2 regions of the Streptomyces sp. NPDC107500 genome follow, and region 2 is predicted to be linked to the other one. Evidence: predicted binding sites of a transcription regulator. Region 2 holds the regulator's gene; the other holds the start of a gene.
What was found. Region 2 encodes HspR, which represses chaperone genes until heat shock. Its sites were predicted from a motif close to TTGAGNNNNNNNNNCTCAA; they were not measured.
Positions count from the first base shown of each region.

Region 1: the regulator HspR is predicted to act here: its motif matches at 13,592-13,610, upstream of lon (endopeptidase La).

Region 1 covers NZ_JBVJPF010000003.1:146,466-162,428, reverse strand. Annotated here, with positions in the region: gene ACZ67M_RS12315 (SAV_2336 N-terminal domain-related protein) at 1-1,832, shown strand, start outside; gene ACZ67M_RS12310 (hypothetical protein) at 1,922-2,242, shown strand; gene ACZ67M_RS12305 (aKG-HExxH-type peptide beta-hydroxylase) at 2,239-3,510, shown strand; gene fxsT (FxSxx-COOH system tetratricopeptide repeat protein) at 3,586-6,585, shown strand; gene ACZ67M_RS12295 (multifunctional oxoglutarate decarboxylase/oxoglutarate dehydrogenase thiamine pyrophosphate-binding subunit/dihydrolipoyllysine-residue succinyltransferase subunit) at 6,683-10,513, opposite strand; gene ACZ67M_RS12290 (sensor histidine kinase) at 10,795-11,919, opposite strand; gene ACZ67M_RS12285 (response regulator transcription factor) at 11,916-12,656, opposite strand; gene ACZ67M_RS12280 (spermidine synthase family protein) at 12,770-13,468, opposite strand; gene lon (endopeptidase La) at 13,633-15,963, shown strand, end outside.
Region 2 covers NZ_JBVJPF010000005.1:428,639-444,601, forward strand. Annotated here, with positions in the region: gene ACZ67M_RS22335 (FG-GAP-like repeat-containing protein) at 1-1,138, opposite strand, end outside; gene ACZ67M_RS22340 (Yip1 family protein) at 1,309-2,322, opposite strand; gene ACZ67M_RS22345 (FG-GAP-like repeat-containing protein) at 2,410-3,648, opposite strand; gene ACZ67M_RS22350 (FG-GAP repeat domain-containing protein) at 3,771-5,072, opposite strand; gene ACZ67M_RS22355 ((Fe-S)-binding protein) at 5,257-7,539, opposite strand; gene ACZ67M_RS22360 (MraY family glycosyltransferase) at 7,791-9,011, shown strand; gene dnaK (molecular chaperone DnaK) at 9,107-10,966, shown strand; gene grpE (nucleotide exchange factor GrpE) at 10,963-11,640, shown strand; gene dnaJ (molecular chaperone DnaJ) at 11,677-12,876, shown strand; gene ACZ67M_RS22380 (heat shock protein transcriptional repressor HspR) at 12,882-13,337, shown strand; gene ACZ67M_RS22385 (sugar ABC transporter substrate-binding protein) at 13,579-14,697, shown strand; gene ACZ67M_RS22390 (helix-turn-helix transcriptional regulator) at 14,849-15,886, shown strand; gene ACZ67M_RS22395 (helix-turn-helix transcriptional regulator) at 15,849-15,963, opposite strand, start outside.

The sequences.
Region 1 (15,963 bases), on a different contig from region 2:
ACCAGGACACGGCCGGACTCGTGCTCAAGCACTGCTCGGACTACGTGGAGCGCCGCTTCGGTAAGGGCACCCGCAACTTCGCCGCGCTGGCCGCGGTCCGCCTCGCCGGGCGCGACGCCGGGGCCGCCGACACCGGGCCGCGCACGGACGACGACTCCGGGCCGAACGCCGGGGACAGCGTGGAGGCCGAGCTGTTCGCCCGGGTCCCCGCCCAGGTGCTGCGCTTCTACCTGCCGGACCTGGTCACGCCCGAGCCCCTGACGGAGGCGGAGCGGCTGCTCGGCCAGTGGCGGACGCTGGCCGACCCGGACGTGCTGCACCGGGCGCGGGAGCACGCCGAGGCCGCGGTGCGGGCCGCCACCAGGACCCCGGCCGACGCCGCCTCGGCAATCGACGAGGACGACGGCGTACGGGCTCGGCTGGTCCTCGGCCGCGTGCTGCGCGCCGAGGCCGACACGGTGGCGGGCCGCGCGCCGGAGCGCCGAGCGGACCTCCTCGCCGCCGCCACCGAGGAACTGGCCACGGCCCACCGAGCGGCGCCGGACAACAGCACCGCCCAGGCGGACTCCGCGCTGGAACTCGCCGCCGGACTGCACGCGTTGTGGCGCGTCACCGGCGACCCGGACCGGCTCACGGCCGCGCTCGACGTCCTGGCCCCCGACATCGCCCCCTGGCCCGCGGCCGTGAGCCGCGCCGCCGAGTCCACGGAGGCCGGGTCCGTGGCGGACCGCCACCGCACCGAGACCTGGCGCGCGGTCCACCGGGCCCGGCTGCTGCGCCGAGGCCGGCTCCTGCTCGACCTGGGGCACCACGGCGAGGCCGCCGCCGACCTGCGCCCGGCCTGCGCCCTGCTCGACGAGTCCGACGCCCCCGGCTCCGTGCGCAGCCGGGCCCTGCTCGACCTGGCGCGGGCGCTGCGCGGCGACCCGGCGAACGAGGAGGCGACCCGGGAAGCGCTGCTGCGGGCGGAGCGGGCCGCCGGTGACGACCCCGCCCTGCGGCTGCCCTGCCTCGCCGCCCGCGCCGCGTTCCACGACACGGTGGGCGAGGCCCAGGAGGCCGACGAGGCGTACGAGACGGCCGTGCTGCTCGCACCGCCGGAGAGCGCCGTACGCTGCGGGCTCCTCACCACCTGGGGCGAGTCGCTGCTGCGCAGGGCGTCCCGAGGGGACGGCGCGCAACTCGTGGACCGCGCGGAGTCCGTACTGAGGGAGGCCCTCAAGGACCTGCCGGCCCGCTCCGCGCAGCGCGGCCGGCTCCAGGCGCTCGTGGGCAGCGCCCTCGCCCAGCGCTTCCGGCATCTGGGCTTCCTGCCGGACCTGTTCGAGAGCCGGCACCTGCTGGGGCAGGCCCTGCGGGCGGCGGCCGACGTGGGCGTACGGGCCGAGGCCTGGCTCCAGCTCGGCAGGGTGCGGCTCGAAGGGTGGTACCGGGCCGGCGCGCCCCTGCTCTTCGAGGCGCTGCACGCGTACGAGAACGCCGAGCGCGAGGCACAGGAGGCGTGCCCGGACGCGCCGGGGTCGGTGCTGGTGGCGCGGGCCCGGCACGGGCGCGGGGCGGTGCTGGTGCTGCTGGGCCGGCCGAGCGCGGCCGCGGCGGCCTACCGGGCGGCGCGGGAGCAGTGGCAGCGGCTCACGGGGGCCCTGCGGGAGGTCGACTGGGGCGAGGTGCAGCTCACTCGGCGTGCGGAGGGGGAAGCGCGGCGCGTGCTCGAGGGCGAATGGGGGGTGACCGCGTCACGGACCATGACCGAGGACGAGTGGAAGCGACTCGCGCCGCCCTGGCACGCCTGGGAGGAGGGAGCCGACTCGGCCGAGTTTCAACGCGGTTGATCCAGCCGGGGTTTCTGTTACCGGCCGGTCGGGAAGAACTGGGCAACCGTTGCGATCGTGCGGTGCGGACCTGGGGGGAGGAGCCGAGCGTGGCGGAGCAGGGGAAGGTGACCGCCGTCCGGGGCCGGGATGCCGGGCGGACCGTGCTGCCGCCCGGACTCGACGACGTGGACCTGCGCACCTTGCGCGCCATGGACGGTCCGGAAGTCTCCGAGGCCGTCGACCTGGTCCTGACGGGGGCGGTCGAGTCCCGGCAGGTCTGGTACTCCGGCGGCAACGAACCCTCGTCGACCCCGCGCGGCACCTCCGCCGAGCCACGTACCTTTTCAGCCGGACCCGGACCCGGACCCGGACCCGGACCCGGACCCGGACCCGACGAGACGGCCCCGATCCGGGCGCTCAGGGAATGAGCCGGGCGCCCGTCCCGCCCGATGTCCTCACCGCACTCGCCAGGACCCGGCCCACCCCCGCCGGTACGGCGGAGCTGCGTGCCGCGGTCCACGCGCGTCGCATGCTGCTGCTCAAGGCCCTCCTCGTCCGGGTCGAACGGCAGTACGCCGGCCTGCCTCCCCCGGTGCGCCGACGCTTCGAGGACGACTGGGCGCTGCTGGAGCGCGCCGAGCGGACCGACGCCGACGCGGTGCGCGAGGTGCTCGACTACCCGACGACCGGTGCCTGGCTCACCGAGGCGCTCGCCGCGTCGGCCGGACCGGAGTTCGAGGCGCACCTGGCCCACCTGTCGGGAGTCGCCGTCGTCGCCGCGTCCCGGGCCGGCTGCCCGGCGACCGGTCACTTACGGGTGCCCTCCGGCATCCTGGGCCTGCCCGGTCTCGGCGTCCTGCGCTGCCCCTCCGGCCGCGCCCGGGTGAGCGACCGGAAGGGCCGGCTGCGGCTCGTGGAGGACGCCGGGCACGGCGCCGTCGACCTGCCGGGACGCGGGGTGCGGGCCGGGGCCCGGGACGGGTCCGGCTGGTCCGCGCTGCGCGCGCTGCCGGGTGGAACGACCGTCCTCGACGACCTCGACCCATACCGGGTGCCGCGCCCCGGCATCGGACCGACGGCGGTTCCCGCGGCCGACCGGGCGCACACCGACCACCCCTCGTGGGCCAGGCGCTGGCGCCGGGCCCGCGCGTTGTTGTCGGCGACCGATCCGGGGCGGCTCTCCGAGACGGACGCCCTCGTACACGCCCTGGTGCCGCTGGCCGCGGCGGGACGGGACAGCGGCGTGCCGACGGGCGCGACCGTTCGCGCCGCTCCCGGCGCCGTGCTGACCCAGCTCCCGGCCGGTGCCGCGGAGCTGGCGGAGACACTGGTCCACGAGACCCACCACACCAAGCTCGCCGCCCTCGACGACTCCGTTCCTCTGTGCCGGCCCGGGGGCGCCCTGCACCGGGTGGCCTGGCGGCCCGACCCGAGACCGGCGTCGGCGGTCCTCCAGGGCGCCTACGCCCACCTCGCACTGCTCGACCTGTGGCGGAGGGCGGAACGGGCGTCCGGTGTCCCCGCGGCCTGGCGGCACCGCGCCGCCGAGCGCTACGGGCGGTATCTGGAACAGGTCGACCGGGCCTTGTCCGTACTCCGGGATTCCGATGAACTGACCTGCACAGGACGGCGGTTCGTGCAGGCGATGTACCTGCACCACCTGAGCCTCGGGGCGACGGCCCGGGGCTCCGCATGACAGAGCGCACACCATTGACCTCGTTGCGTTAGCGTGTGCGCGAGCGCGACGGACGCGGCGGGAACGGGAGCGGTGATGACGGAACAGCGGCGGTCCGGTGCGGACGGTGACAGGACGTCCGAGCACATTCTGGTGGTCTTCCCCGGCTATCACCGTTCGTGGGCGGCATGGATCGGGCAGTGCCTGGAGAGCCACGGCCACCGGACCACGCTGCAGCGCTGGGACCCGCCCCGCGAGGTCCCCCTGGAGGACTCGTTCGGCGACCTGCTCCTGTCCAGCGGGCGCGTCCTGCTCGTCCTCGACGACTGGTTCTTCGAACTCGGCCCGCGCCCGGCGGGCGAGTGGAACGACGTCCTGCGCGGCTTCGTAGCCGCGCACGCCGACCGGATCGCGGCCGTCAACCTCACCAACCGCCCGCTCCTGCCCGCCACCGCGGTCCTGGAACCGGCCAGCCTGTGGGGGGTCGGCGAGGAGGGTGCCGAGGAGCGACTGCTCACCCGGCTCGGACTGAGCCGCCTGCGCACACCCCGCACACCAGCCACCCCGGTGCGCTACCCGGACACACGCTGCGACGTCTGGGGAGAGGTGCCGCACCGCAATCCGCGCTTCACCGGACGCGACGACCTGCTCACCACCCTTCACCAGCGCCTCGCGGACGCCGAGCGCGGGGCCGCCGTCTGCACCCTGCTCGGCATGTCCGGCATCGGCAAGACCCAGCTCGCGACCGAGTACGCGCACCGGTTCAGCACGGACTACGACGTCGTCTGGTGGGTCAACTCCGACGACCGCAACATCCAGCGGGACCGCTTCGGCGAACTCGCCGTCGAACTCGGGCTGCGCAGCGGCAGCGAACCGGGTGAACGCATCCGTGCCGTACGCAACGCTCTACGCCGCGGTGATCCGCACGCCAAGTGGCTGATCGTCTTCGACGGCTGGGACGACACCGCGGGTGCCGACACGCTGCTGCCACAGGGCGCCGGCCATGTCCTGGTGACGTCCCGCAACCGCGGCTGGAGCGAGCGGGCCGAGGTCCTGGAGGTCCCGGCCTTCGTGCGTGCCGAGTCCGTCGGCTACCTGATGCGCCGGGCCGGCCACATCACGGGCGCGGAGGCGGACGAGGTCGCAGCCGAGTTCGGCGACGTACCGCTGCCGCTGGTGCAGGCCGCCTCCTGGCTGGGCGAGTCCCGTATGGAGGTGCCCGAGTACCTGCGGATGGTGCGCGAGCGCAGGCTCTCCACCGTGGACGAACCCGTCGCCGGCGAAGGGTTCCCGCAGTCCTCCATGACCTCGTGGTCGATACTGCTCAACCGGCTGCGCCGGGCGCAGCCCCAGGCCCTCGACGTGCTGGGCCTGTGCACCTCGTTCGCGCCCGGTCGCATCCCGCTCGGACTCATCCGCGCCTACCCGCACGCGGACCTCCCCGAGGAGCTGCGGTGGATGGCGGCGGACCTGCCGGCCTGGACCCGGTCCCTGGACACGCTGGTGAACTACTCGGTACTCACCCGTGAGACCCGGGGGCCGGTCGGCGTCGAAATGGGACCCCACCAGGAATCGGTGCACATGCACCGGCTCGTCCACGACATCATCTCCAAGCTGATCGGCGCGGACAGCCGTGAAACCCACCGCCGGGCAGTGCGCACCCTGCTCGCCGAGGCGGACCCGGGCAATCCCCTCGACAGCCGGAACTGGCCGCGGTACGCCGAGTTGCTGCCGCACCTCGAGCCTTCGGGGGCGTTCGACAGCACCCGGCCACGCGTCCAGGAAGCAGTTCTCAACTGCCTGCGCTACTGCGTCCGCAGTGGTGAGTACACCACCGGCCTGGCCCTGGCCCAGCGGATCCGCGACCGCTGGTCGAAGTTGCTTGCGCCGCTGTCCCAGCCGATGCTCGACCTGACCGCGCAGGAGAGCAACCTGGTGCAGGCCAGCGGCCGATTCCGCGAGGCGTACGAACTCGACCGGTCCGTGCTGGAGCGGCTGCGGGCCACGCCCGACTCCAACACGCTCGCCGAACTGGCCGCCCAGGACTCGATGGCCAACTCCCTGCGCAGCCTGGGGCGGTACGACGAGGCGTACGAACTCCAGCAGGAGGTCCTGGACGGCACCGGCGGCCTGCTCGGTACCCACGAGCCCGCCACGCTGCGCGCCCGCCACAACCTCGGTGTCAGCCTGCGCCTGCTGGGCAGGTACGCGGACGCCTACGAACTGGACCTGGAGAACCTCGGGACCCGCGAGAACGTCCTGCGGGTCCGGCACATCAGCACGCTCAACTCCGCCAGCGCCGTCACGCACGATCTTCGGCTGCTTGGCCGCTACCGCGAGGCCATGGCCCGTCAGGAACCGGTGGTCCGACTGCACGTGCAGGTACTCGGCGCTCAGCACCCGCAGACCCTGGGCGCCCGCACCCACCTGGTGATGTGCCGCCGCCGGGAGGGAGGGTTCCAGGACGTGGGCCCCTCGATGGAGAGCCTTCTGGAAGAGCTGGCCCAGGTGCACGGCCGCGAGCACTACCGCACCCTGAACTTCATCACCAACTACGGCAACTACCTCCGCGAACACGGCGACCTCAGCCACGCCCGCGAGCTCATCGAGGAGGCCGAGTCCGGGTACCGGACGCTGCTCGGGCCCGCCCACCCCGTCGCCACCGGCATGCTCGCCAACACCGGCCTGATCATGCAGGCGGCCGGGGAGCGGGCCGAAGCCATGTCGATGTTCGAGGCGGCCCTGGCCGGACTCACCGCCACCCTGGGTCCCGACCACCCCTGGGTGCTCGGCTGCGCCCTGTGCGCCACCGGCGCGCGCAACTTCAACGGCCGGTTCGCCGACGCGGTGGAACTCGGCCGGGACACAGTGCGCCGGGCCCAGCGCACGCTGGGCGGGGAGCACCCGCTGACCCTTTCCTGCCAGGTCGCCCTGGCAGCCGACCTGCGGGCGGCCCGGGAGCACGAGGAGGCCGGGAAGCTGGAGGAGGACGGGCTGCTGGGTCTGACCCGGACGCTCGGCGCCCAGCATCCGCACACCCTCTCCGCCCGTCAGCGCACCCGCCCGTACTGGGACTTCGAGCCCTACCTCGGCTGAGAGGCGCCGGCGACCACGAAGAGGCCGTGGACGACGACGAAGAGGCCGGCCCCGGGAACGGGGCCGGCCTCTTCGGTCAGGTGGCGGGGCTCAGGCCTCAGGCCTCGAAGACCTCACGCACCAGCTGCTCCTGCTCGGCCTGGTGCCGCTTGGCGGAACCGACGGCCGGGGACGAGCCGTGCGGGCGCGAGATGCGGCGCAGGCGCTCGCCGTGCGGGATGTCGGCGCCGACCGCCAGGTCCAGGTGGTCGATCAGGTTGAGCGCGATGAACGGCCAGGCACCCTGGTTCGCCGGCTCCTCCTGGGCCCACAGGTACTTCTCGGCGTTCGGGTACTTGGCGATCTCCGCCTGGAGCTCGGCACCCGGCAGCGGGTACAGGCGCTCGATGCGGATGATGGCCGTGTCGGTCACGCCGCGCTTCTTCCGCTCGGCGTCGAGGTCGTAGTAGACCTTGCCGGCGGTGAAGACGACCTTCTTGACGGCGGCCGGGTCGACCGAGTCGTCGCCGATGACCGGGCGGAACTGGCCCGTCGTGAACTCCTCCGCCTTCGAGGCCGCGGCCTTCAGGCGCAGCATCGACTTCGGGGTGAAGACGACCAGCGGCTTGTGGTGCGGGTTGTGCACCTGCCACCGCAGGAGGTGGAAGTAGTTCGACGGCAGGGTCGGCATCGCGACCGTCATGTTGTTCTGCGCGCAGAGCTGGAGGAACCGCTCCGGGCGGGCCGAGGAGTGGTCCGGGCCCTGGCCCTCGTAGCCGTGCGGGAGCAGGAGCGTCACGCCGCTCGTCTGGTTCCACTTCTGCTCGGCCGACGAGATGAACTCGTCCACGACCGTCTGCGCGCCGTTGACGAAGTCGCCGAACTGCGCCTCCCACATCACCAGCGCGTCGGGGCGGGCCAGCGAGTAGCCGTACTCGAAGCCCATCACCGCGTACTCGGAGAGCAGCGAGTTGTAGACGTTGTACCGGGACTGGTCCTCGGACAGGTACAGCAGCGGCGTGAACTCGTCACCCGTCTCGCGGTCGATGACGACCGCGTGGCGCTGGCCGAAGGTGCCGCGCTGCGAGTCCTGGCCGGAGAGCCGGACCGGCACGCCCTCCAGGAGCAGCGAACCGACGGCGAGGGTCTCGCCCATGCCCCAGTCGATGGTGCCGTCCTCGACCATCGCCGCCCGGCGCTGGAGCTGCGGCAGCAGCCGCGGGTGCACCGTGACGTGGTCGGGGATGTTGACCTGGGACTCGGCGATCCGCTTGACCGTCTCGGCGCTGACCGCGGTGTTCACCGCGACCGGGAACTCGGCCTGCGGCTCCGAGGGCTCGGCGGAGGCGGGCTGCGAGGCGGCCTCGCGGACCTCGGTGAAGACCTTCTCCAGCTGCCCCTGGTAGTCCTGGAGCGCCTGCTCGGCCTCTTCCAGGGTGATGTCGCCGCGACCGATGAGGGACTCGGTGTAGAGCTTGCGCACCGAGCGCTTCTTGTCGATCAGGTCGTACATCAGCGGCTGGGTGAAGGCCGGGTTGTCGGTCTCGTTGTGCCCGCGGCGGCGGTAGCAGATGAGGTCGATCACCACGTCCTTGTTGAACGCCTGGCGGAACTCGAAGGCCAGCCGCGCCACGCGGACGCAGGCCTCCGGGTCGTCGCCGTTCACGTGGAAGATCGGGGCCTCGATCATGCGGGCCACGTCGGTGGCGTACATCGAGGAGCGCGAGGACTCCGGGGCGGCGGTGAAGCCGACCTGGTTGTTGATGACGACGTGGACCGTGCCGCCGGTGCGGTAGCCGCGCAGCTGCGACATGTTCAGGGTCTCGGCCACCACGCCCTGGCCCGCGAAGGCCGCGTCGCCGTGGATCGCCACCGGCAGGACGGTGAAGTCCGTGCCGCCCTTGCCGATGATGTCCTGCTTGGCGCGCGAGACGCCCTCCAGGATCGGGTCGACCGCCTCCAGGTGCGAGGGGTTGGCGACCAGCGAGACCTTGATCTGCTCGCCGTCCAGGCCGGTGAAGGTGCCCTCGGCGCCCAGGTGGTACTTCACGTCACCGGAGCCGTGCATCGACTTCGGGTCGAGGTTGCCCTCGAACTCGCGGAAGATCTGCGCGTACGACTTGCCGACGACGTTGGCCAGCACGTTGAGCCGGCCGCGGTGGGCCATGCCGACGACGACCTCGTCCAGGCGCGACTCGGCCGCCGAGTCGATGACCGCGTCGAGCAGCGGGATGACGGACTCGCCGCCCTCCAGGGAGAAGCGCTTCTGGCCGACGTACTTGGTCTGCAGGAAGGTCTCGAAGGCCTCCGCCGCGTTCAGCCGGCGCAGGATGCGCAGCTGCTCCTCGCGCTCCGGCTTGGTGTGCGAGCGCTCGATGCGGTCCTGGATCCACTTGCGCTGCTTCGGGTCCTGGATGTGCATGAACTCGATGCCGGTGGTGCGGCAGTACGAGTCGCGCAGCACGCCGAGGATGTCGCGCAGCTTCATCAGGGACTTGCCCGCGAAGCCGCCGACCGCGAACTCGCGCTCCAGGTCCCACAGGGTGAGCCCGTGCTCGGTGATGTCCAGGTCGGGGTGCTTGCGCTGCTGGTACTCCAGCGGGTCGGTGTCGGCCATGACGTGGCCGCGGACCCGGTAGGAGTGGATCAGCTCGAAGACGCGGGCGGCCTTGGTGACGTCGTCGTCGTGGCTGGCGTCGATGTCCTTGAGCCAGCGGACCGGCTCGTAGGGGATGCGCAGCGCCTTGAAGATCTCGTCGTAGAAGCCGTTCTCGCCGAGGAGCAGGTTGGCGACCTGGCGCAGGAACTCGCCGGAGGCGGCGCCCTGGATGACCCGGTGGTCGTAGGTCGACGTGAGCGTCATGACCTTCGAGATGCCGAGCTTGTTCAGGGTGTCCTGGCTGGTGCCCTGGAACTCCGCGGGGTAGTCCATGGAGCCGACGCCCATGATGACCGACTGGCCGGGCATCAGGCGGGGCACGGAGTGGACGGTGCCGAGGCCGCCGGGGTTGGTCAGGGAGACCGTGACGCCGGAGAAGTCGTCCATCGTCAGCTTGCCGTCGCGGGCGCGGCGGACGATGTCCTCGTAGGCCTGCCAGAACTCGAAGAAGTTCAGCGTCTCGGCCTTCTTGATCGCCGCGACGACCAACTGGCGGTCGCCGTTGGGCTTGACCAGGTCGATGGCGAGACCGAGGTTGACGTGCGCGGGCTTGACGAGGGTCGGCTTGCCGTCCTTCTCGCCGAACGCGTAGTTCATCGTCGGCATGGCCTTGATGGCCTGCACCATCGCGTAGCCGATCAGGTGCGTGAAGGAGATCTTCCCGCCCCGGGCGCGCTTGAGGTGGTTGTTGATGACGATGCGGTTGTCGAACAGCAGCTTCACCGGGACGGCGCGCACGGACGTGGCCGTGGGCAGCTCCAGCGAGGCGTTCATGTTCTTCGCGACCGCGGCGGCCGGGCCGCGCAGGGTCACCAGCTCGGGGCCCTCGGGGGCCGCGGCGGCGGCGTCCTTCGAGGGCGCGGCGGGCGCGGCGGGCGCGGCGGCCTTCGCCTGCGGCTGGGCCGCGGGCTTGGCCGGCGCGGCGGCGGGCTTGGCGGCCGGAGCCGCGGGAGCCGCGGCGGCGGGCTTCGCGGGGGCGGCCGGCTGCGCGGGCGCCTTCGGCTGGGCCGGGGCGGGAGCCTGCGCCTGTGGTGCGGGGGCGGCCTGTGGCGCGCTGCCGGAGTCCGTGGCCGTGGCCGCGGGGGCGGCGGCCTGGGCCGCGGGCGCCCCGGGCTTGTAGTCGGCGAAGAAGTCCCACCAGGCTCGGTCCACGGAATTCGGGTCCTGGAGGTACTGCTGATAGATCTCGTCAACGAGCCACTCGTTGGCACCGAACGCGGCAGCGGGGTTCTTGCCCGCTTGGTCGGTGTCGGTCGAGATGCTCGAGTTACTGGGGGACTGTGGCGACACGGCGAGAACCGCCCTCTTCCGCTTCACAAGATGGTGGACAGCGGGAATCAAGGCTACGCCTTGCCGACCCCGAAGGTCAGGCCGGGCCCGTTCATCGTCGCGTAAGTCACATTGCAGACGGTGTTTCGGCGCTGGAAATGGCGGGAAACAAGCGAGGTTCTGCTGCGCGTGGGAAGAGCGGAGCGGGACCCGGCGCCGGGAAAACGCGGGCCTGTCCCTGATCACACGTGTCCGCCAGGGCGGATGCTCGTGGATCTTGAAGCTCCGCTTCGCACCCTACGTCAACCCGGCGCCGACGGCAGGCCCGGAAGAGTGATGAGAATCCGGCAGCCGCGCTCGGATTCGGCCACGCCGATCCGGCCGCCGTGCAGATCCACCGCCCAGCGCGCGATCGCGAGCCCCAGACCGGTGCCGCCGTCGCTGCCCGGACCGTGCGGACGGGACACCGAACCCCGGTTGAACCGCTCGAACACCCGGCGCCACTCCGAACGCGGAATGCCGGGGCCCTCGTCGAGGACTTCCAGTTCGAGCGACTCGGGCAGCTCGCCGCGGCGCGCGCGGACCGTCACGCGGCCGTGCGGCGGGCTGTGCTTGACCGCGTTGTCGATGAGGTTGGCGACGACCTGGTGGATGCGCTCGGGGTCGGCGTGCGCGGTCAGCTCCGGCGGGAAGACGTCGAGCGCCAGGTGGACGTCGGTACGCGTGTGGCTGCCCGAGCCGGAGGCGATGCCCGCGCGGGCCGAGGCGACCATGTTGGCCTCCTTGAGCACGCCGGACAGGTACGGCCAGACCTCGAAGCGCCGCTTGCGCAGCGGTATCACGCCGTTGTCCAGGCGGGAGAGGTCCAGCAGCGTCTCCACCAGCCGGCCGAGCCGCTCGGTCTGGCCGAGCGCGGTCCGCATGGTCTCCGGGTCGGCCTCGGTGACGCCGTCGACGATGTTCTCCAGCACCGCGCGCAGGCCCGCGATGGGGGTGCGCAGCTCGTGCGAGACGTTCGCGACCAGTTCCTTGCGCTGGAGGTCCTGCGCTTCCAGGTCGTCGGCCATGCGGTTGATGGTGACGGCCAGATCGCCCAGTTCGTCGCGGCGGTTCTCGCGCACCCGGCGCGTGTAGTCGCCGTGCGAGATGGACCGGGCCACCGCGTTCATCTCGTCCAGCGGCGCGGTCAGCGAGTGCGCCACGAACTGGGTGATCAGCAGCGTGGCGATCATCGAGAAGACCGTGATGAAGCGCAGCTCCGTCTTGGTGTGCACCGCGATCACCGACAGACCCGTGGTGATCAGCACCGACGTGACGACCAGCGCGCCCAGCTTGGTCTTGACCGAGAACGGGCGTACGCCGCCCCAGGGCTCCCCGGCGATGCGGGGGCCGGGGCTCCTCCGTGCGGCCTCCCGCCCTCGGCTCATGGCGTCGGCGTCTCCAGCGCGTAGCCCACGCCGTGCACGGTGCGGATGCGCTCGGCGCCGATCTTCCGGCGCAGTGCCTTGATGTGGCTGTCCACGGTCCGGGTGCCGGAGGCGTCCGCCCAGTCCCACACCTCGGCCAGCAGCTGTTCGCGGGAGAGCACCGCGCGCGGGGTGTTCGCCAGGCAGACCAGCAGGTCGAACTCGGTGGGGGTGAGGTGGACGTCCTCGCTGCGCACCCGCACCCGGCGCTGCGCGTGGTCGATCTCCAGCTCGCCGAGGCGCAGGATGCCGCTGCGCGGCGTCGAGGCCGCCACGACGGCCCGCTCCACCCGGCGCAGCAGCACGTGCACGCGCGCGGCCAGCTCGCGCATGGAGAACGGCTTGGTCATGTAGTCGTCGGCACCCACGCCGAGCCCGACCAGCATGTCCGTCTCGTCGTCGCGCGCGGTGAGCATCATCACCGGCACCGGCCGCTGGGCCTGCACGCGCCGGCAGACCTCCAGGCCGTCGAAGCCCGGCAGCATGATGTCGAGGATCAGCAGGTCGGGCTGCCATGCCTCGGCCGTGTCGACGGCGGACGGACCGTCGCCCGCCGTCTGCACCAGGAACCCCTCGGCGCGCAGGCGGGTCGCGATGGCGTCCACGATCGTCTGGTCGTCCTCGACCACCAGCACCCGGCGCTGTGCGCCCTGGGTGGCCGCGGCCGAGCCGTTGTGGGAGGTCTGTGTCTGCTCCATCGCCCGCCCCTGAGGTGTGCTTTCCGGAATCCGTGGGGTGATCCCATGACTGCGATTGACGCTTGAATGATCCGTGTCAGAGCAGCAGCGTACGGGGAGTCCCCACGGCATTGCTATCCAGGACCGACGCCGAGATGAACGACGTCCGGAACGCCCCGGGCAACGGGGATCTCTTCGGTACGCACCTGCTGGAAACCGGCATTACGCAAGGTTTCTTCGAATTCCGGAGAGGGCTGCGCAGACCATACGGCAAGTACCCCGCCGGGCCTCAACAGCCGTGCGCAGCCCGCCAGTCCGGACGGTCCGTACAGCCCGTCGTTGCCCTCGGTGACGGTCCAGCCGGGGCCGTTGTCGATGTCCAGGCAGAGCGCGTCGTACGTGTCGGAAGTCTCATTGACGTAGGTCACCAGGTCCGCCTCGACGATCTTCGTGCGCGGGTCGGCCAGCGCCCGCGCCGACAGGGCGGAGAGCGGCCCGGAGCGGTGCCAGTCGATGACGGCGGGCTCCCGCTCGATGACCGCGATCCGGCCCCAGCGGGGGTCGGCCGCCGCGTGGGCGAGCGAGAAGCCGACGCCGAGCCCGCCGATGAGCAGGTGCGGCGCGGTCCGCCCGCCGGACCCGGCGAGCGCGTCGGCCGCCGCGTCGACCAGCCGCCGCTCGGAGCGCCCGTCGGAGGTGTCCATCAGGAAGCAGCCGTTCGCGATGATCTGGAGCAGCGCCCCGTGCCGGCGCAGGACGACCTCGCCGTACGGGCCCTCCCTGCGGTCCAGCACCTCGGGGGCCTCGCGGAAGTCGGGGGAAGTGATGGCCATCGGCCCATCCTGGCAGGAATGCCGCGCGGGCCGGGAGCGCTTTTCGTGCACGGGTCCCGGGCCCCGCGACAGTGATCGCTCACAGCGAACACCCGTGGGGGAACAATCGGAGGCTCCCTTTCATTGAGTCGATGTAACTCAACTTGACTGCCGAAGGGGAGATCATGGCTGCTGAGTCCGCCGCCTTCACACCGCTCACCCTGCCCGTGCTGCCGCTCGACGACGAAGTGGTCCTGCCCGGCATGGTCGTCCCCCTGGACCTGAGCGACGCCGAGGTACGGGCAGCGGTGGAGGCCGCCCAGGCCGCCGCCCGGTCCGAGCCAGGCAAGCCCAAGGTCCTGCTCGTTCCGCGCATCGACGGCACCCACGCCGCCACCGGCGTCCTCGGCACCGTCGAGCAGGTCGGCCGCCTCGCGGACGGCGACCCGGGCGCCCTGATCCGCGGCCGGGGCCGGGTGCGCATCGGCGCCGGTACGACCGGGCCCGGCGCCGCGCTCTGGGTCGAGGGCACGCGCGTCGACGAGACCGTGCCCGACCCGCTGCCCGGCCAGGTCGCCGAGCTGGCGAAGGAGTACAAGGCGCTCGCCACCGCCTGGCTGCGCAAGCGCGGCGCCTGGCAGGTCGTCGACCGCGTCCAGGCCATCGACGACGTCTCCGCGCTGGCCGACAACTCCGGATACTCGCCGTTCCTCACCACCGAGCAGAAGGTCGAGCTGCTGGAGACCGCCGACCCGGTGGCCCGCCTGAAGCTCGCCACCCAGCAGCTGCGCGACCACCTCGCCGAGCAGGACGTCGCCGAGACCATCGCCAAGGACGTCCAGGAGGGCGTCGACAAGCAGCAGCGGGAGTTCCTGCTGCGCCGCCAGCTCGACGCGGTGCGCAAGGAGCTGCGCGAGATCAACGGCGAGCAGGACGGTGAGGAGTCCGACGACTACCGCGCCCGTGTCGAGGCCGCCGACCTGCCCGAGAAGGTCCGCGAGGCCGCGCTCAAGGAGGTCGACAAGCTGGAGCGGTCCTCCGACCAGTCGCCCGAGGGCTCCTGGATCCGCACCTGGCTCGACACGGTCCTGGAGATGCCGTGGAGCGAGCGCACCGAGGACGCCTACGACATCCAGGGCGCCCAGGCCGTGCTCGACGCCGAGCACGCGGGCCTGGAGGACGTGAAGGAGCGCATCACCGAGTACCTCGCCGTGCGCAAGCGGCGCGGCGACCGGGGCCTCGGCGTCGTCGGCGGCCGGCGTGGCGGTGCCGTGCTGGCCCTGGTGGGGCCGCCCGGCGTCGGCAAGACGTCGCTCGGCGAGTCCGTCGCCCACGCGATGGGCCGCAAGTTCGTCCGCGTCGCCCTCGGCGGCGTCCGCGACGAGGCCGAGATCCGCGGCCACCGGCGTACCTACGTCGGCGCGCTGCCCGGCCGGATCGTGCGGGCGATCAAGGAGGCGGGGTCCATGAACCCGGTCGTCCTGCTCGACGAGATCGACAAGGTCGGCTCCGACTTCCGAGGCGACCCCGCCGCGGCCCTGCTCGAAGTCCTCGACCCGGCCCAGAACCACACCTTCCGGGACCACTACCTGGAGGTCGAGCTGGACCTGTCCGACGTCGTCTTCCTTGCCACCGCCAACGTCCTGGAGGCCATCCCGGAGGCGCTGCTCGACCGCATGGAGCTGGTCCGCCTGGACGGCTACACCGAGGACGAGAAGGTCGTCATCGCGCGTGACCACCTGCTCCCGCGCCAGCTGGAGCGGGCCGGACTCGACGCCGGGGAGGTCACGGTCGACGAGGGCGCGCTGCGCAAGCTCGCGGGCGAGTACACCCGTGAGGCGGGCGTGCGCACCCTGGAGCGGTCGATCGCCCGGCTGCTGCGCAAGGTGGCGGCCCAGCACGAACTGGGCGAGCGGGAGCTGCCCTTCACCGTCACCGACGCCGACCTGCGCGGCCTGATCGGCCGGCCGCACCACGTGCCCGAGTCCGCCCAGGACCCGGCGGAGCGGCGCACCTCGGTGCCGGGCGTGGCCACCGGCCTCGCGGTCACCGGCGCGGGCGGCGACGTCCTCTACGTCGAGGCGTCGCTGGCCGACCCGGAGACGGGCGCGGCCGGCCTCACCCTGACCGGTCAGCTGGGCGACGTGATGAAGGAGTCGGCGCAGATCGCGCTGAGCTTCCTGCGCAGTCACGGAGCCGAGCTGGAGCTGCCGGTGGGCGACCTGAAGGACCGGGGAGCGCACATCCACTTCCCGGCGGGCGCGGTCCCCAAGGACGGCCCGAGCGCCGGCGTCACCATGACCACGGCCCTCGCCTCGCTGCTCTCCGGCCGGCTGGTCCGCACCGACGTGGCGATGACCGGTGAGGTCTCGCTGACCGGCCGGGTCCTGCCGATCGGCGGGGTCAAGCAGAAGCTGCTCGCGGCGCACCGGGCGGGGGTCACCACGGTGATCATCCCCAAGCGCAACGAGCCCGACCTGGACGACGTCCCGGCGGAGGTGCTGGACAAGCTCGAC
Region 2 (15,963 bases):
GGGTGACGGTGCCGTCCGCGCCGGGCGTGAAGAGGTAGTACCCCCAGTCGAGCGGGCCGTAGTCGGTGTCCGCCTCGGCGCCGGTCGCCAGGAGCGAGCCGTCGGGCGTGCGGTACAGCGAGGGGGAGGCGACGTCCAGCAGGGTCTCCGCGTGCTGACCCTCGATGTCCCTCAGGGTGAGCGCGTTGCCGCGGTACTCGTTGTTGCCGGGGTTGGGCGGGGACACGGTGGCGAAGCCCTCGCCGAAGGGCAGGACGGTCTCGTCGTACCCCATGTTCCGCAGGTCGAGGGTGGTCGGTTCCGCGTCCGGATCGTCCCGGCGGTACACCTGCGCGGCGTAGGGCTCCGGGGCGCCGAGGTGGAAGACGGTGTCGCGGTCGAAGGTGACGCGCTCGCCGTGCGTGGAGAGCGTCTTCAGCTTCCCGGTGGCGAGGTCGAGGACCCACCACCCCTGGGACATGGTGGTGTCCTCCCACTTGATCGCGCGGACGGCGACGGACCGCGTGTCGCCCTCGCCGAGGCTGAGGTTCCAGCCCTCCGGCAGGCCCTCCACCTTCTGGTCGCGCACCTCGCCGTCCACCGAGCGCAGCAGGTGCAGGCCGGTCTCCGCGCCCTTCGCACCGGTGCGGGTGACAACGGTGTCGCCGTAGGTCGCGACGTACGACTGGCCCTCGGGGATCCGGATCGTGACCGTCGGTCCGCCGCCGGCCCGCTGCTGGAGCGTCACGTGGGGGTCGGGGGACTCCCCGTACAGGGCGACGGTGTCGGAGCCGTGGCCGAACTCCCCCGGATACGCGGCGAAACGGAAGTCGTCGACGTCGTAGGAGAGCGGCTCGGGCAGCCGGTGGTCGAGGACGGTGGCCGCGCCGGTGGCGTAGTCGGTCCAGCGGAGTCGGTCGTCGCCCTCCTGGGCGGTGAGGAAGCCGGTCTCGCCGGCGTTCAGGACGAGGGTGGCGCGGGGCACGAAGCGGGCGCCGGGGCTGATGACGACGGGTTCGGCGGTGATGCCGGCGGGCGCGGCGACGGCCGTTCCCGTGGTGGCGCCGACTCCGGCGGTCACGGCGAGCGCGACGGACAGAGCGGTACGGGCGAGCGCGCGCCGACGGCGCTCGGCCCGCTTGTTCAGCGGACGTGTCACGTGTGAGTCCCTCCCCAGGGCGCTCCGCGCAGGGGGGGTGTTCAGGGAACCGCCGCTCGGCCCTGCGCGAGCAGGGTGACATTAGCAGGGGGTGATCACCGCGGGGCAGGGGGAAGGGCCCCCGGCGTCGTGCGTGCCGGGGGCCCTTCTTCCTGCTGGTCGCCGTGGGGTCAGAACGTTCCGAGCTTCACGATCGACAGCAGTGCGATCAGCTGGATCGCCGACGCGCCCAGCGCCTTCGGCCAGGGGAGGTCGTGGGAGCGGGAGACCATCAGGGTCAGCAGGGCGCCGGCCGCGATCCAGGTGGCCCAGCCCAGGATCTGGACGAAGGGCGCGTCGCCGCCGGCGAACAGGGCGACGACCAGGCGCGGGGCGTCCGTGATGGACATGATCAGCATGGAGAGGCCGACCGTGGGCTGCCACGCGCCGTCGCCGCCGAGCTGGCGGGCCAGGGTGTGGGTGACCACGCCCAGGACGAACGCGCTCAGGACCATCGCCACGGCCGTCGTCAGGACGATCGGGACCGCGTTCGACAGGGTGGCGTTGATGGCCTCCTCGCGGGCGCCGTCGAAGCCGAAGACCGCCAGCAGGCCGTAGAGGAACGTCACGATGAGCGCCGGGGCCCACATCGCGTAGTCCCGCATCTGGAGGAAGGTCTGGTTGGGGGCGAGGACGACGCCCCTCAGCAGGTCCTTCCAGTGCAGGCGCGGGCCGACCGGGCCGGGGGCCGGGGCGGAGCCGGCGCGGTAGGTGTCGCCCTGGTTGTAGGGGTCGTCGACGGTGAACGCCTGGGTGTGGCCCGGGTTGTTGGCGGCGTACGGGTCGTACGGGGCCTGGCCGCCGTGCCCGCCGGGGTGATGGCCGCCGTCGCCGAAGTACTCCGGCTCGCCGTGGCCGCCGCCGTGTGCCTGCGGCCACGGGGATCCGCCGGGAGCCGGTCCCGGTCCGCCACCCCCGTACGGCTGCTGCGGGTACGGCTGCCGAGGCGCCGCCTGGCCGCCGTACGGCGGTCCCTGGGGAGCCTGCTGTCCGTACGGTGGGCGTTGCGGTCGCGCGTTTGGAGCGCCGTTGTCCCGGCCGCGTCCGATCCTGAATCCAGCCACGCCTTCGAACGTACCTGGTCCCGGAGAGTGACGTGCGGGGCCCGGCCATTCGGGGGACCCTTTGCGGCCGAGCTGTGACATCCCTTACGGGGGTTGACCGGGGCGTCCCCTAGGGGCCGTACGGGGGTCGGTGACGGGGTCGTACGGCCCCAGTGGGCGGGAGTGACGTCAGCAGAAGGCGGTGAAACCCCACCAGCCTTCCCCCACGGGCCAGGCGCCTTCGAGGCGGCCGTCGCCGCGGCCTATGTAGACGACCTGCCAACCGGCGCCGTACAACGAACCGTCCCGCGTGTAGCTGTCGTTGGTGACGGCGACGAGATCGGGGGTGTCGGAGCCGTTGACGTCGCCGACGGCGACGAGGTGCGCCATGCTGTTCCAGCCGCCGGTGCCGATGAGCTTGCGGGCGCCGAGGCCGCCGGTGGCGGTGCCGGGGTAGAGCCAGAGCTTGCCGGTGGCGGCCTGGCGGGCGTACAGGTCGGGGTGGCCGTCGCCGTTGGTGTCGCCCGTGCCGACGAGGGTGTTCATGGCGTTCCAGCCGCCGGTGCCGATGAGCCTGCGGGCGCCGAGGCCGCCGGTGGCGGTGCCGGAGTAGAGGTACAGCCTGCCGGTGGACTTCTCCGCGGCGACGAGGTCGGTGAGGCCGTCGCCGGTGAGGTCGCCGGAGGCAGTGATGGCGCGCATGCCGTTCCAGCCGCCGGTGCCGACGAGCTTGCGGGCGCCGAGGCCGCCGGAGCCGGTGCCGGGGTAGAGCCAGAGCCTGCCGGTGGCGGCCTCCCGGGCGATGACGTCCTCGCGGCCGTCGCGGCTGAAGTCGCCGTGCCGGGTCAGGGCGCTCATCGCGTTCCAGCCGCCGGTGCCGATGACCCGGCCCGCCGTTCCGCTGCCCGGGCTGAACCACAGGCGTCCCGCGCGGTCGCGGCTGATGATGTCGGGCCGGGTGTCACCGTCCATGTCACCGAACTCCGGGGTGCCGGAGGTGGGCGAGACCGCCCAGGACGGGTAGTCGCTCACGTTGCACTCGCGCCGGTCCTGGACGAACCTGACCGAGCCGATCACCCGGTCGTTCTCCCCGTAATACGCGAGTCCCTCGCCGCTGGGGGCGCGTTCCACGTACCAGAGGTAGCTCGACTTGTCGTAGTTCCGTTTGCCGTACAGGCAGGCTTCCGCGCTTGTGTGGTTGGCGTAGGAGTGGATGTCGTCGGCCCAGCGGCCCAGGTCCGCGACGTTCTTGTTCGTTTTCCACATCTTGCCGTCGGCGTCGTCGCCCGTCCAGCCGCAGAAGTAGCCCCTCGGGCAGTCCTCCTCGAAGTCCGCGGCGGCCGGAGCGGCGTTGGCGACGGACAGTCCGGAGCCGGCCAGTACCAGGCCGGCGAGCGTGGCGACGGCTCTGGTGAATCGGTTCCTCATGGTGTTGTTCCCCTCCCCTGTGATGCGGAGGGGAACCTTAGCCGCCCCGCGCACCGTCCCCGGCACCGGCTCGGGGAAGGGGTGGCGGCCGGTGGACCGTCCGTGTCCGCCCCGCCGGTCGCCTACCGGACCAGGAACTGCGACGTCGAGAAGGTCAGCGCCGGCTCCGTTGTCACCAGCCCCTCGGTCGCGCCCCGGTGGACCTCGACCGTGTCCTTCGTGTCGCCCTGGTTCGTCCGCACGACCAGGTCGGCCCGGCCGTCGCCGTCGAAGTCGCCCGCCGTCAGCACCCGCGTCGTGCCCTCGGCGGCGGGCGCCACCGTGACCGCGCCCCGCGTCGTCGGGCCCGTTTCGCGGACCGGGAGGACGCGTACGCCGGAGTCGTCGGTGACCAGCTCCGTCAGACCGTCGCCGTCGAAGTCGGCGGCGTCGAGCCGGGTGCCGGGGGCGTCGAGGGTGCCCCGCCGGGGGGTGGGCAGGTCGAAGCGCAGGGCCGTGCCGTCCGCGCCGCCCACCGCCGCGTCCAGCGCCTTGCCCCGCCCGAACGCGCCGAGGGCGACGTCGGTGCCGGCGGGCAGGGTTGCCCCGGTGCGGGTGGGTCCCGCCGGGCCGCCGAGGACCAGGGCCGCGGCGCCGGGGCCCGCGGAGGCGCGGACGACCAGGTCGTCGTACCCGTCGCGGTTCACGTCGGCGGCGGGGCCGGTCGGCACCTCGCCGGGGGAGGGGACGGGCGGGCCGGCCTTCCGCGGGGCGCCCTTGCGGGTGAAGGGGCCGCGCAGGTGGCTGAGGTGACCGGCCGAGGCGTGCAGGACCAGGTCCTCGGCGCCGTCGCCGTCGAAGTCGCCGCAGACCGGCCGCTCGGGCCAGTCGTTGCCGAAGCGGGCCTTGTCGGGGACGTTCAGCGGGACCGCGCGGGCGGCCGGTCCGGTCGGGGAGCCGAAGAGGAGCTGGAGCGGGACCGGCGGGCGGCCCTGGCCGTCGTAGGGAGGGTCGGTGGTGACCACCAGGTCGGTGAAGCCGTCGCCGTCGAGGTCGCAGGTCGCCTCCACCTCGAAGACGGCCGGTGTCTGCCCGTCCGTGGGCGCCGCGTACTTGGCCGGGGTGAGCAACTGCCGGGTGCCCGGGACCAGTCCACGCGCGGAGCCGTAGACGAGGCCGATTCCGGCGTCGTCGGCGTGGCTCTGCGCCTTGACCAGGTCGTCGAGGACGAGGTCGCGGTGGCCGTCGCCGTTGAAGTCGTCGGGGACCTCGCTGCCGTCGCCGCGCGGGACGGGCAGCGTGGCGGGGGCCTGGGCCGCCCGTACGGGGGTGGGCTCGGCGTCCTTGGCGGCGGGGGCCTCGCCGCCTTGGCCGCAGGCGCCGAGCAGCAGCACGCAGCCTACGGCCGCAGCCGTGCCGACCCCGGTCCTTCTTCGCCTGCGCATTGGTCACCCCGCCTGTCGGAACCCGTATCACCGGTGAATCCGTGTCACCGACAACGACCGGGTAATGATGCACGTGTTCGACGCACGGCGACACCCCCGATGAAACGCCGACACCCTCGATGAAACGCCGACACCCCCCGGTCCGGGCGGGACCAGGGGGTGTCGGCGGAAGGGGCTGCCGCGGCTACTTCACCGGCTCCGGCGTCGGCTCGCTCTCGGCCTCCGGCTCGCCCGCCGGGTCTGCCGGGGTCTTCACGGAGTCCAGCAGCAGCTGGGCGACGTCGACGACCTGGATGGACTCCTTCGCCTTGCCGTCGTTCTTCTTGCCGTTGACCGAGTCGGTCAGCATGACGAGGCAGAACGGGCAGGCGGTGGAGACGATGTCCGGGTTGACGGACAGGGCCTCGTCGACGCGCTCGTTGTTGATGCGCTTGCCGATCCGCTCCTCCATCCACATCCGCGCGCCGCCGGCGCCGCAGCAGAAGCCGCGCTCCTTGTGGCGGTGCATCTCCTCGTTGCGGACGCCCGGGACGGCGGCGATGATCTCGCGCGGCGGCGTGTAGATCTTGTTGTGCCGGCCCAGGTAGCACGGGTCGTGGTACGTGATGATGCCCTCGACCGGGGTGACCGGGAGCAGCTTGCCCTCGTCGACGAGGTGCTGGAGCAGCTGGGTGTGGTGGATGACCTCGTAGTCGCCGCCGAGCTGCGGGTACTCGTTGCCGAGGGTGTTGAGGCAGTGCGGGCAGGTGGCGACGATCTTCTTGGCCGACTTCGGCTTCTTCGACTCGTCGGTGACCTTGCCGTCGTCGTCCATCTCCTCGCCGAAGGCGGCGTTGAGGGACATGACGTTCTCCATGCCCAGCTCCTGGAAAAGCGGCTCGTTGCCCAGGCGCCGTGCCGAGTCACCGGTGCACTTCTCGTCGCCGCCCATGATCGCGAACTTGACGCCCGCGATGTGCAGCAGCTCGGCGAAGGCCTTGGTGGTCTTCTTGGCGCGGTCCTCCAGGGCGCCGGCGCAGCCGACCCAGTACAGGTACTCGACCTCGGTGAGGTCCTCGATGTCCTTGCCGACGACCGGGACCTCGAAGTCCAGCTCCTTGAGCCATTCCAGGCGCTGCTTCTTCGCCAGGCCCCAGGGGTTGCCCTTCTTCTCCAGGTTCTTGAGCATCGTGCCGGCCTCGGACGGGAACGCCGACTCGATCATGACCTGGTAGCGGCGCATGTCGACGATGTGGTCGACGTGCTCGATGTCCACCGGGCACTGCTCGACGCAGGCGCCGCAGGTGGTGCAGGACCACAGGACGTCGGGGTCGATGACGCCGTTCTCTTCGAGGGTGCCGATCAGGGGGCGCTCGGCCTCGGCCAGCGCGGCGGCCGGGACGCCGGCCAGCTGCTCCTCGGACGCCTTCTCCTCGCCCTCCATCGTCTTGCCGCCGCCGGCCAGCAGGTAGGGGGCCTTGGCGTGCGCGTGGTCGCGCAGGGACATGATCAGGAGCTTGGGGGAGAGCGGCTTGCCGGTGTTCCACGCGGGGCACTGCGACTGGCAGCGGCCGCACTCGGTGCAGGTGGAGAAGTCCAGCAGGCCCTTCCAGGAGAACTGCTCGACCTGGGAGACGCCGAAGGTGTCGTCGTCGCCGGGGTCGGTGAAGTCGATCGGCTTGCCGCCCGACGTCATCGGCAGCAGGGCGCCGAGGGCGGTGCCGCCCTTCGCGTCCCGCTTGAACCAGATGTTCGGGAAGGCCAGGAAGCGGTGCCAGGCGACGCCCATGTCGGTCTTCAGGGCGACGGTGATCATCCAGATGAACGAGGTCGCGATCTTCAGGCCGGCGAAGAGGTAGACCAGGTTCTGGAGGGTGGAGACGTCCAGGTTCCCGAGCGCGGAGACGACCGGGTACGAGATGAAGAACGACGCCTCGTAGCCGTCGACGTGGTGGAGGGCGCCCTCCAGCGCGTGCAGCATGAAGATGCAGACGCCGACGATGAGGATGACGGCCTCGACGAAGTACGCCTGGCCGAAGTTGGAGCCGGCGAAGCGGGACTTGCGGCCCGGCTTGTCCGGCCTGCTCAGCTGGCGGATCACGATCAGGACGAGGATGCCGAGCACCGTCATGGTGCCGATGAACTCGACGAAGACGTTGTACGGCGCCCAGTCGCCGATGACCGGCAGGATCCAGTCCGCCTCGAAGAGCTGCCCGACCGCGTTGACGATCGTCAGGAGCAGGGAGAAGAAGCCCACCGCCACGAACCAGTGCGCCACCCCGACGATGCCCCAGCGGTTCATCCGGGTGTGGCCGAGGAACTCCCGGACCACGGTGACGGTGCGCGCTGCGGGATCGTCGGTCCGCGTGCCGGCCGGCACCGGCTGTCCGAGCCGCATGTAGTTGACGATCTGCAGGACGGCGCGGCCGAACAGTGCGACGCCGACCACGATCAGGACCAGCGACACGATGATCGCGGCGAGTTGCATTTGGGGGCTCCTCGGGCCTGCGAGGTTGCGAGGGGATCGATATTACTAAGCGGTAACTTATTCAGTCCGTCCGAGACTACCCCGATCCTCCGCCGCACTGTAGTCGGACGTGCGGTGATCTGCGTCGCTGAGGCAACCCTGACCCGGGGTCGGCCACCGGCCCGGTCGCCGGGTCGGCCGCCGCCCCGGCGCCACGCCGTAGCGGGAAGGCAATTCATATCAAAACGTGATATCCGGCATAGCTTATCCCCGTGCTCTACGGGATCGTCGCCGCCACCGCCTCCTTTCTCCTCGCCGCTCTCCTCGCCGGGGTGCTGCGCACACCCGCCCTCGCCCTCGCCCTCGTCGACCGGCGCCGCCGGCGGCCGGTCCCGCTCTCCGGCGGGGTGGCCGTCGCCCTGGTCACCGCGCTGGTCGCGTGGGCCGGGGACTGGACCGGCGTCGTGCCGCTCGGCTCCGCGGCCGGCCGGCTGCTCCTGGGCGCGTCCGCCGTCGGTCTCCTCGGCCTCGCCGCCGACCTCTGGCGGCTGCGGCGGCGCTGGGTGGTCGCCGGTACGGCCGTCGCGGCGGCGTGCGTCGTGCCGTACGGCGGGACGGGGCCGGTGGCCGGGGTGCTCGCCGTGGGATGGATCACGCTGGTCGCCTCCGCCTTCCGGGGGCTCGACCACGCCGACGGGGTGGCCGGCACGGTGGGGGTCGTGACCGCCTTCGGGGTCGCCGCCTGTGCCGCGGCGGAGCTGCGCGACGGGCTGGCGGTGGCGCTGTTCGCGCTGGCCGCCGCGCTGACCGGACTGCTGCTGCACAACTGGCATCCCGCGCGGATCGCGCTCGGTGCCTGCGGGGCGCTCTTCGCCGGGTTCCTGCTGGCCGGGGCCGCCGTGTTCACCCGCGAGGGCTACGCGCCCGCGAGCGGCGCGGCGGTGCTGTTCGCGCTGAGCGTGCCGGTCTGCCTGGACGTCGTACTCGTCCTGCTCTCGCGCCGGCTGGCCGGGCGGCCGCCGCTGCGGGGCGGGCCCGACCATCTCGCCCACCGGCTGCGCCGGCTCGGGCTCACTCCGCAGGGCGCCGCGGTGGTCGTCGGCGGGGCGTCGTGCGGGGCGGTCCTCGTGGGTGTGCTCGTGCACACCGGGCGGCTGGACGGGACGGCGGTGTGGTGGGTGGCGGGCGGTGCGGCCGCCGCGCTGGCGGGACTGCTGCGGGTGCGGGTGTACGGGCCGCGGCACGGGGCAGGGGCGGCAGGGGTGCCGGGACAGGTGCCCGGTCGGCTCCAGGCGCGGGTGCGGACGGAGGGGCCGGTGTCCGGTCGGCCGCAGGCACGGGTGCGGCGGCCGCGTACGGAGTCCCCGCTGCCTCCCGAGGCGGTCGGACCCCCTGGGGGTGCATCCTCCCGGAGGTCGATTTTCCCGGTTCGTCAGGCCAGACGGACCGAAGAAGCGCAGGTCAGCGCTCCGTTGCGTGTAAGGAACGGATAAGAGTTGAGTCGGCTCGACTCACCTCTGTTGACCGCACGAAGGCCGTCATGCACACTTGAGCCTGTTCCACTCAAGTCAGCTGGAGGTTATTCACCATGGCACGTGCGGTCGGCATCGACCTGGGCACGACTAATTCCGTCGTCAGCGTTCTGGAGGGCGGCGAGCCCACCGTCATCACCAACGCCGAGGGCGCCAGGACCACGCCGTCCGTCGTCGCCTTCGCCAAGAACGGTGAGGTGCTGGTCGGCGAGGTGGCCAAGCGTCAGGCGGTCACGAACGTCGACAGGACCATCCGGTCGGTCAAGCGCCACATGGGCACCGACTGGAAGATCAACCTGGACGGCAAGGACTTCAACCCGCAGCAGATCAGCGCCTTCGTGCTGCAGAAGCTGAAGCGGGACGCCGAGTCCTACCTGGGCGAGAAGGTGACCGACGCGGTCATCACCGTCCCGGCGTACTTCAACGACGCCGAGCGCCAGGCCACCAAGGAGGCCGGCGAGATCGCGGGCCTGAACGTCCTGCGCATCGTCAACGAGCCGACCGCCGCCGCGCTGGCGTACGGCCTCGACAAGGACGAGCAGATCATCCTCGTCTTCGACCTCGGTGGCGGTACCTTCGACGTCTCGCTGCTGGAGATCGGCGACGGCGTCGTCGAGGTGAAGGCCACCAACGGTGACAACCACCTCGGTGGTGACGACTGGGACCAGCGCGTCGTCGACTACCTGGTGAAGCAGTTCCAGGCCGGCCACGGCGTGGACCTGTCCAAGGACAAGATGGCCCTCCAGCGTCTCCGCGAGGCCGCCGAGAAGGCCAAGATCGAGCTGTCCTCGTCCACCGAGACCTCGATCAACCTGCCCTACATCACGGCCTCCGCCGAGGGCCCGCTGCACCTGGACGAGAAGCTCACCCGGGCGCAGTTCCAGCAGCTCTCGGCCGACCTGCTGGAGCGCTGCAAGACGCCGTTCCACAACGTCATCAAGGACGCCGGCATCCAGCTGTCCGAGATCGACCACGTCGTCCTCGTCGGCGGCTCGACCCGTATGCCGGCCGTCGCCGAGCTGGTCAAGGAGCTGACCGGCGGCAAGGACGCCAACAAGGGCGTCAACCCGGACGAGGTCGTCGCCATCGGCGCCGCCCTTCAGGCCGGTGTCCTCAAGGGCGAGGTCAAGGACGTCCTGCTCCTCGACGTCACCCCGCTGTCCCTCGGCATCGAGACCAAGGGCGGCATCATGACCAAGCTGATCGAGCGGAACACGACGATCCCGACGAAGCGTTCGGAGATCTTCACCACCGCCGAGGACAACCAGCCCTCCGTGCAGATCCAGGTCTACCAGGGCGAGCGCGAGATCGCGGCGTACAACAAGAAGCTCGGGATGTTCGAGCTGACCGGTCTGCCCCCGGCGCCCCGCGGCGTCCCGCAGATCGAGGTCGCCTTCGACATCGACGCCAACGGCATCATGCACGTGACCGCGAAGGACCTGGGCACGGGCAAGGAGCAGAAGATGACCGTCACCGGCGGCTCCTCGCTGCCGAAGGACGAGGTCGACCGGATGCGCCAGGAGGCCGAGAAGTACGCGGAGGAGGACCACGCCCGCCGCGAGGCCGCCGAGTCCCGCAACCAGGGCGAGCAGCTCGTCTACCAGACGGAGAAGTTCCTCAAGGACAACGAGGACAAGGTCCCGGGCGAGATCAAGACCGAGGTCGAGGAGTCCGTCGCCGAGCTGAAGGAGAAGCTCAAGGGCGAGGACACCGCCGAGATCCGCACCGCCACGGAGAAGGTCGCCGCCGTCTCGCAGAAGCTGGGCCAGGCCATGTACGCCGACGCCCAGGGCGCGCAGGCCGCCGGCGGCGAGGCCCCGGGCGCCGGTGCCACCGCCGGTGACGGCGACAAGGCCGACGACGACGTCGTCGACGCCGAGATCGTGGACGACGAGCGCAAGGACGGTGCCGCGTGACGGAGGAGACCCCGGGCTTCGACGAGAAGCCCGACGTCCCCTCCGGCGCCAGCCCTGACGACGCCGAGCCGAAGGCCGCCGCCCCCTCTTCGGAGGAGGGCGCGGCCCCGGCCGGGGACGCTAGCGAGAACGCGGGCCTGGTGGCCCAGCTGGACCAGGTGCGCACCGCGCTCAACGAGCGCACGGCGGACCTCCAGCGGCTCCAGGCCGAGTACCAGAACTACCGCCGCCGCGTGGAGCGGGACCGCGTCGCGGTCAAGGAGGTCGCCGTCGCGAACCTCCTGACCGAACTGCTCCCGATGCTGGACGACATCGGCCGCGCCCGGGAACACGGGGAGCTGGTCGGTGGCTTCAAGTCCGTCGCGGAGTCGCTGGAGACGGTCATCGCCAAGATGGGCCTCCAGCAGTTCGGCAAGGAGGGCGAGCCCTTCGACCCGACGATCCACGAGGCCCTGATGCACTCCTACGCACCGGACGTCACCGAGACGACCTGCGTGGCGATCCTCCAGCCGGGATACCGGATCGGCGAGCGCACCATCCGCCCCGCGCGGGTGGCCGTCGCCGAGCCGCAGCCCGGCGCGCAGACCGTCAAGCCGGCCGAGGAGAGCACCGAGGCCAAGGACGGCTCCGACGCCGCGGAGAACAAGGAGAACGGTGGCCCGGAGGAGGGCTGACGTCAGTAGGCGAAGCGGGAAGGAGGGACGTCGGGGATGAGCACCAAGGACTTCATCGAGAAGGACTACTACAAGGTCCTCGGCGTCCCCAAGGACGCCACCGAGGCCGAGATCAAGAAGGCGTACCGGAAGCTCGCCCGCGAGTACCACCCGGACGCCAACAAGGGGAACGTCAGGGCCGAGGAGCGCTTCAAGGAGATCTCCGAGGCCAACGACATCCTCGGTGACCCCAAGAAGCGCAAGGAGTACGACGAGGCCCGCGCCCTCTTCGGCAACGGCGGTTTCCGTCCGGGGCCGGGCGCGGGCGGCGGCGGCACCTTCAACTTCGACCTGGGCGACCTCTTCGGAGGCGGCGCCCAGGGCGGGGGCCAGGGGGGCGGCGCCGGCGGCTTCGGCGGCGGCCTCGGGGACGTCTTCGGCGGCCTGTTCAACCGCACCGGCGGTGGTCCCGGCACCGGCACGCGAACCCAGCCGCGGCGCGGCCAGGACATCGAGTCCGAGGTCACGCTGAGCTTCACGGAGGCCATCGAGGGTGCCACGGTGCCGCTGCGGATGTCCTCGCAGGCGCCCTGCAAGGCCTGTTCGGGCACCGGCGACAAGAACGGCACACCGCGCGTGTGCCCGACCTGCGTCGGCACCGGCCAGGTCGCGCGGGGCTCGGGCGGCGGCTTCTCGCTCACCGACCCGTGCCCGGACTGCAAGGGCCGCGGCCTGATCGCCGAGGACCCCTGCGACGTCTGCAAGGGCTCCGGACGCGCCAAGTCCTCCCGGACGATGCAGGTCCGCATCCCGGCCGGGGTGTCGGACGGGCAGCGCATCCGGCTGCGCGGCAAGGGCACGCCGGGCGAGCGGGGCGGACCGGCGGGCGACCTGTACGTGGTCGTGCACGTCAAGGAGCACTCCGTCTTCGGCCGCAGGGGCGACAACCTCACGGTCACCGTGCCGGTCACCTACGCCGAGGCGGCCCTCGGCGGCGAGGTGCGGGTGCCGACCCTGGGCGGTCCGCCCGTCACGCTGAAGCTTCCGCCGGGCACGCCCAACGGGCGCACCATGCGGGCCCGCGGCAAGGGCGCGGTCCGCAAGGACGGCAGCCGGGGCGACCTCCTGGTCACCGTCGAGGTGAGTGTTCCGAAGGACCTGACGGGGAAGGCTCGTGACGCGCTGGAGGCGTATCGCGAGGCGACCGCGGACGAGGATCCGCGGGCGGAGTTGTTCCAGGCCGCGAAGGGAGCTTGATGGGGATGGACGGTCGTCGACGCAACCCGTATGAACTGACCGAGGAGACCCCGGTCTACGTCATCTCGGTGGCGGCCCAGCTCTCCGGTCTGCACCCGCAGACCCTGCGCCAGTACGACCGCCTCGGCCTGGTCTCCCCGGACCGCACGGCCGGGCGCGGCCGGCGCTACTCGGCCCGCGACATCGAGCTGCTCCGCCAGGTGCAGCAGCTGTCGCAGGACGAGGGCATCAATCTGGCCGGAATCAAGCGCATCATCGAACTGGAGAACCAGGTCGCCGCGCTCCAGGCCCGCGTGGCGGAGATGGCCGACGCCCTCGACGGGGCGGCGACGGCGATGCGCCAGCGCGAGGCGGCGGTACACGCGTCGTACCGCCGTGACCTGGTCCCTTACCAAGAGGTACAGCAGACCAGCGCCCTGGTCGTGTGGCGTCCCAAGCGCCATGGCCAGACCCCGGACTGACCCCGGGTCGGCAGACGGCGCAAGGGTGAACGGCATCGACAGCCCCGGAGGTCCGATCGGACCTCCGGGGCTTGTTCACAACGGTGCTGTCTCATTGGTCTAGTACTTCTTGACGATTTGGTGAAGACAGCGTTGGCTTCCTTCACCAGGAGTCACCTGGGTCACCAGGGTCACCCGGACCTGGACCACCGGGGCCCACCTGGGTCACCGACAGCACCCGTGTGTTCGGAAGGTAAGCGCAGTGAGCAGCCGTGCCCGTCGTACCGCCATATCCGTGGCCGCGTCCCTGATGACGTTCTCGCTGGCCTCCTGCGGCGTCCTGGGCGCCTCGGACAGCAGTGGTGAGGCGAGCCCGACCAAGGGCAACGACATCACCGTCGGCCTGCTGCTGCCGGAGAAGGAGAACACGCGCTACGAGCAGTTCGACTACCCCTTCTTCAAGGCCAAGGTCGGCGAGCTCACGAACGACGCGGGCAACGTCAAGTACGCCAACGCCGAGGCGAGCGCGTCGAAGCAGAACGAGCAGATGCAGCAGATGATCGACGACGAGGTCGACGTGATCGTGCTGGACGCGGTCGACTCGCAGTCCATCGGGGACGGCGTGCAGAAGGCCAAGGACGCCGGCATCCCGGTCATCGCCTACGACCGGCTGGCCGAGGGCCCGATCGACGCGTACATCTCCTTCGACAACGAGCTGGTCGGCGAGGTGCAGGGCCGCTCCCTCCTCGACGCGCTCGGCGGCGCGGACAGCTCCGACAAGATCGTCATGATGAACGGTTCGCCCACCGACCCGAACGCCAAGCAGTTCAAGGCCGGCGCGATGTCCGAGCTGAACGGCAAGGTGACGATCGCCCAGTCCTTCGACACCAAGGACTGGAAGCCGGAGAACGCCATGGCGAACATGACCGAGGCGATCGGGAAGATCGGCAAGAGCAACATCGCGGGCGTCTACTCCGCCAACGACGGCATGGCGGGCGGCATCATCAAGGCCCTGGAGGACGCGGGCGTCACCGACCTGCCGCCGATCACCGGCCAGGACGCGGAACTCGCCGCGGTGCAGCGGATCGTCACCGGCGAGCAGTACATGAGCGTCTACAAGTCCTACCCGCAGGAGGCCGAGAACGCCGCGGAGATGGCCGTGGCGCGGGTCCAGGGCCGGGACATCCAGTTCGACGCGCTGGCCCGCGACAAGGTCGACAGCCCCACCGACAAGGGCATCCCCGCCCAGCTCGTCCCCGTCGTCGCCCTCACCCAGGGAAACATCGACGAGACGGTCATCGCCGACGGCTTCTACAAGGTCAGCGACATCTGCACGGCGAAGTTCGCGGACGCCTGCGCGGAGATCGGCCTGAAGAAGTAGTCGCGGTGCGAGCCTGGTTCCACGCCCCGGTCATACCCTCCGCAACCGGTACTTTCCCTCCCGCGTCCCCGTTCGAGCCGTGTTGCGGAGCCGGTCCCGGCCGCGCATAGTTGCGCTGCGGAGGAGCCGGAACCGGGGGGTGGGATGGGCGATGGCCGGGCACGGGGCTCAGGAGCATCCGCACGGTGCCGACCGGCTGTGCGCGGCAGGGGACCGCGTCTACTCCCGGGCCGTACGGCGCGGCCGGGTGCCGCGCCAGGACGCCGAACCGGTCCCCTGCCTCCTCGAACTCGCCCTGCTGCACCCCGACCCCGACGACATGGACTGGCTGGTGCCGACCTCTCCGCAGGAGGTCATGACGCGGCTGCTGCGCGGGGTCCACGACGAGGTCAGCGCGAGTCAGCGGCGGGTGGGCTCGGCGGTGGAGGCCTTCGAGTGGTACGCGGGGCTCGGCCGGCTCATCCACGCCTCCGCCGGGACGGAGAGTTCGGCGATCCGGGTCCTCGACGGGCTGGCCCGCATCCAGGCCGCCATGGACGAGGCGACGCAGGCGTGCACGACGGAGGTCCTGACCGTGCAGCCCGGCGGCATCCGGCGTGAGGCGGAGCTGTCGGAGGGGCTGCACCGGGCGCTGGCGCTGCGCGGGCGCGGGGTGCGGATGCGGGACCTGTACACGCACGTGGCCCGGCACGGCCAGGGCCTGCTCAACTACCTCGAGCTGATGGGCGACGCGGTCGAGGCCCGCACGCTGGACGAGGTCATCGACCGTCTCATCCTCTTCGACCGCACCGTCGCCTTCATCCCGGCCAACACCGACCGCACCATGGCCCTGGAACTGCGCCACCCCGCGCTGGTCTCCTACCTGGTCACGGTCTTCGAACGCCTCTGGCGCCTGGCGATCCCGCTCTCCGCCGCCCTCCCCGACACCGGCATCGAGGGCATCTCGCACCGCGAGCAGTCCATCGCGGCGCTGCTGGCGGAGGGCCACCAGGACGCGGTGATCGCCGAGCGGCTGGGCATAAGCGTCCGCACGGCCCGCGCGCACATCGCCCGCCTCTCGGAGACCCTGGGCGCGGCGAGCCGCACCCAACTGGGCGTCCGCATAGCCCAGGCGGGCCTGGACGGCACCTCCCAGGGCGTCCCCGCCCCCGTCATCCTTCCCGGTCAAGAATCCCCGACTGCCCGATGAGATACCCGAGCTGAGCCCTGCTCTCGCTGCCGAGGGTGGCGGCGAGTTTGGCGATGTGGACGCGGGCGGTGCGGACG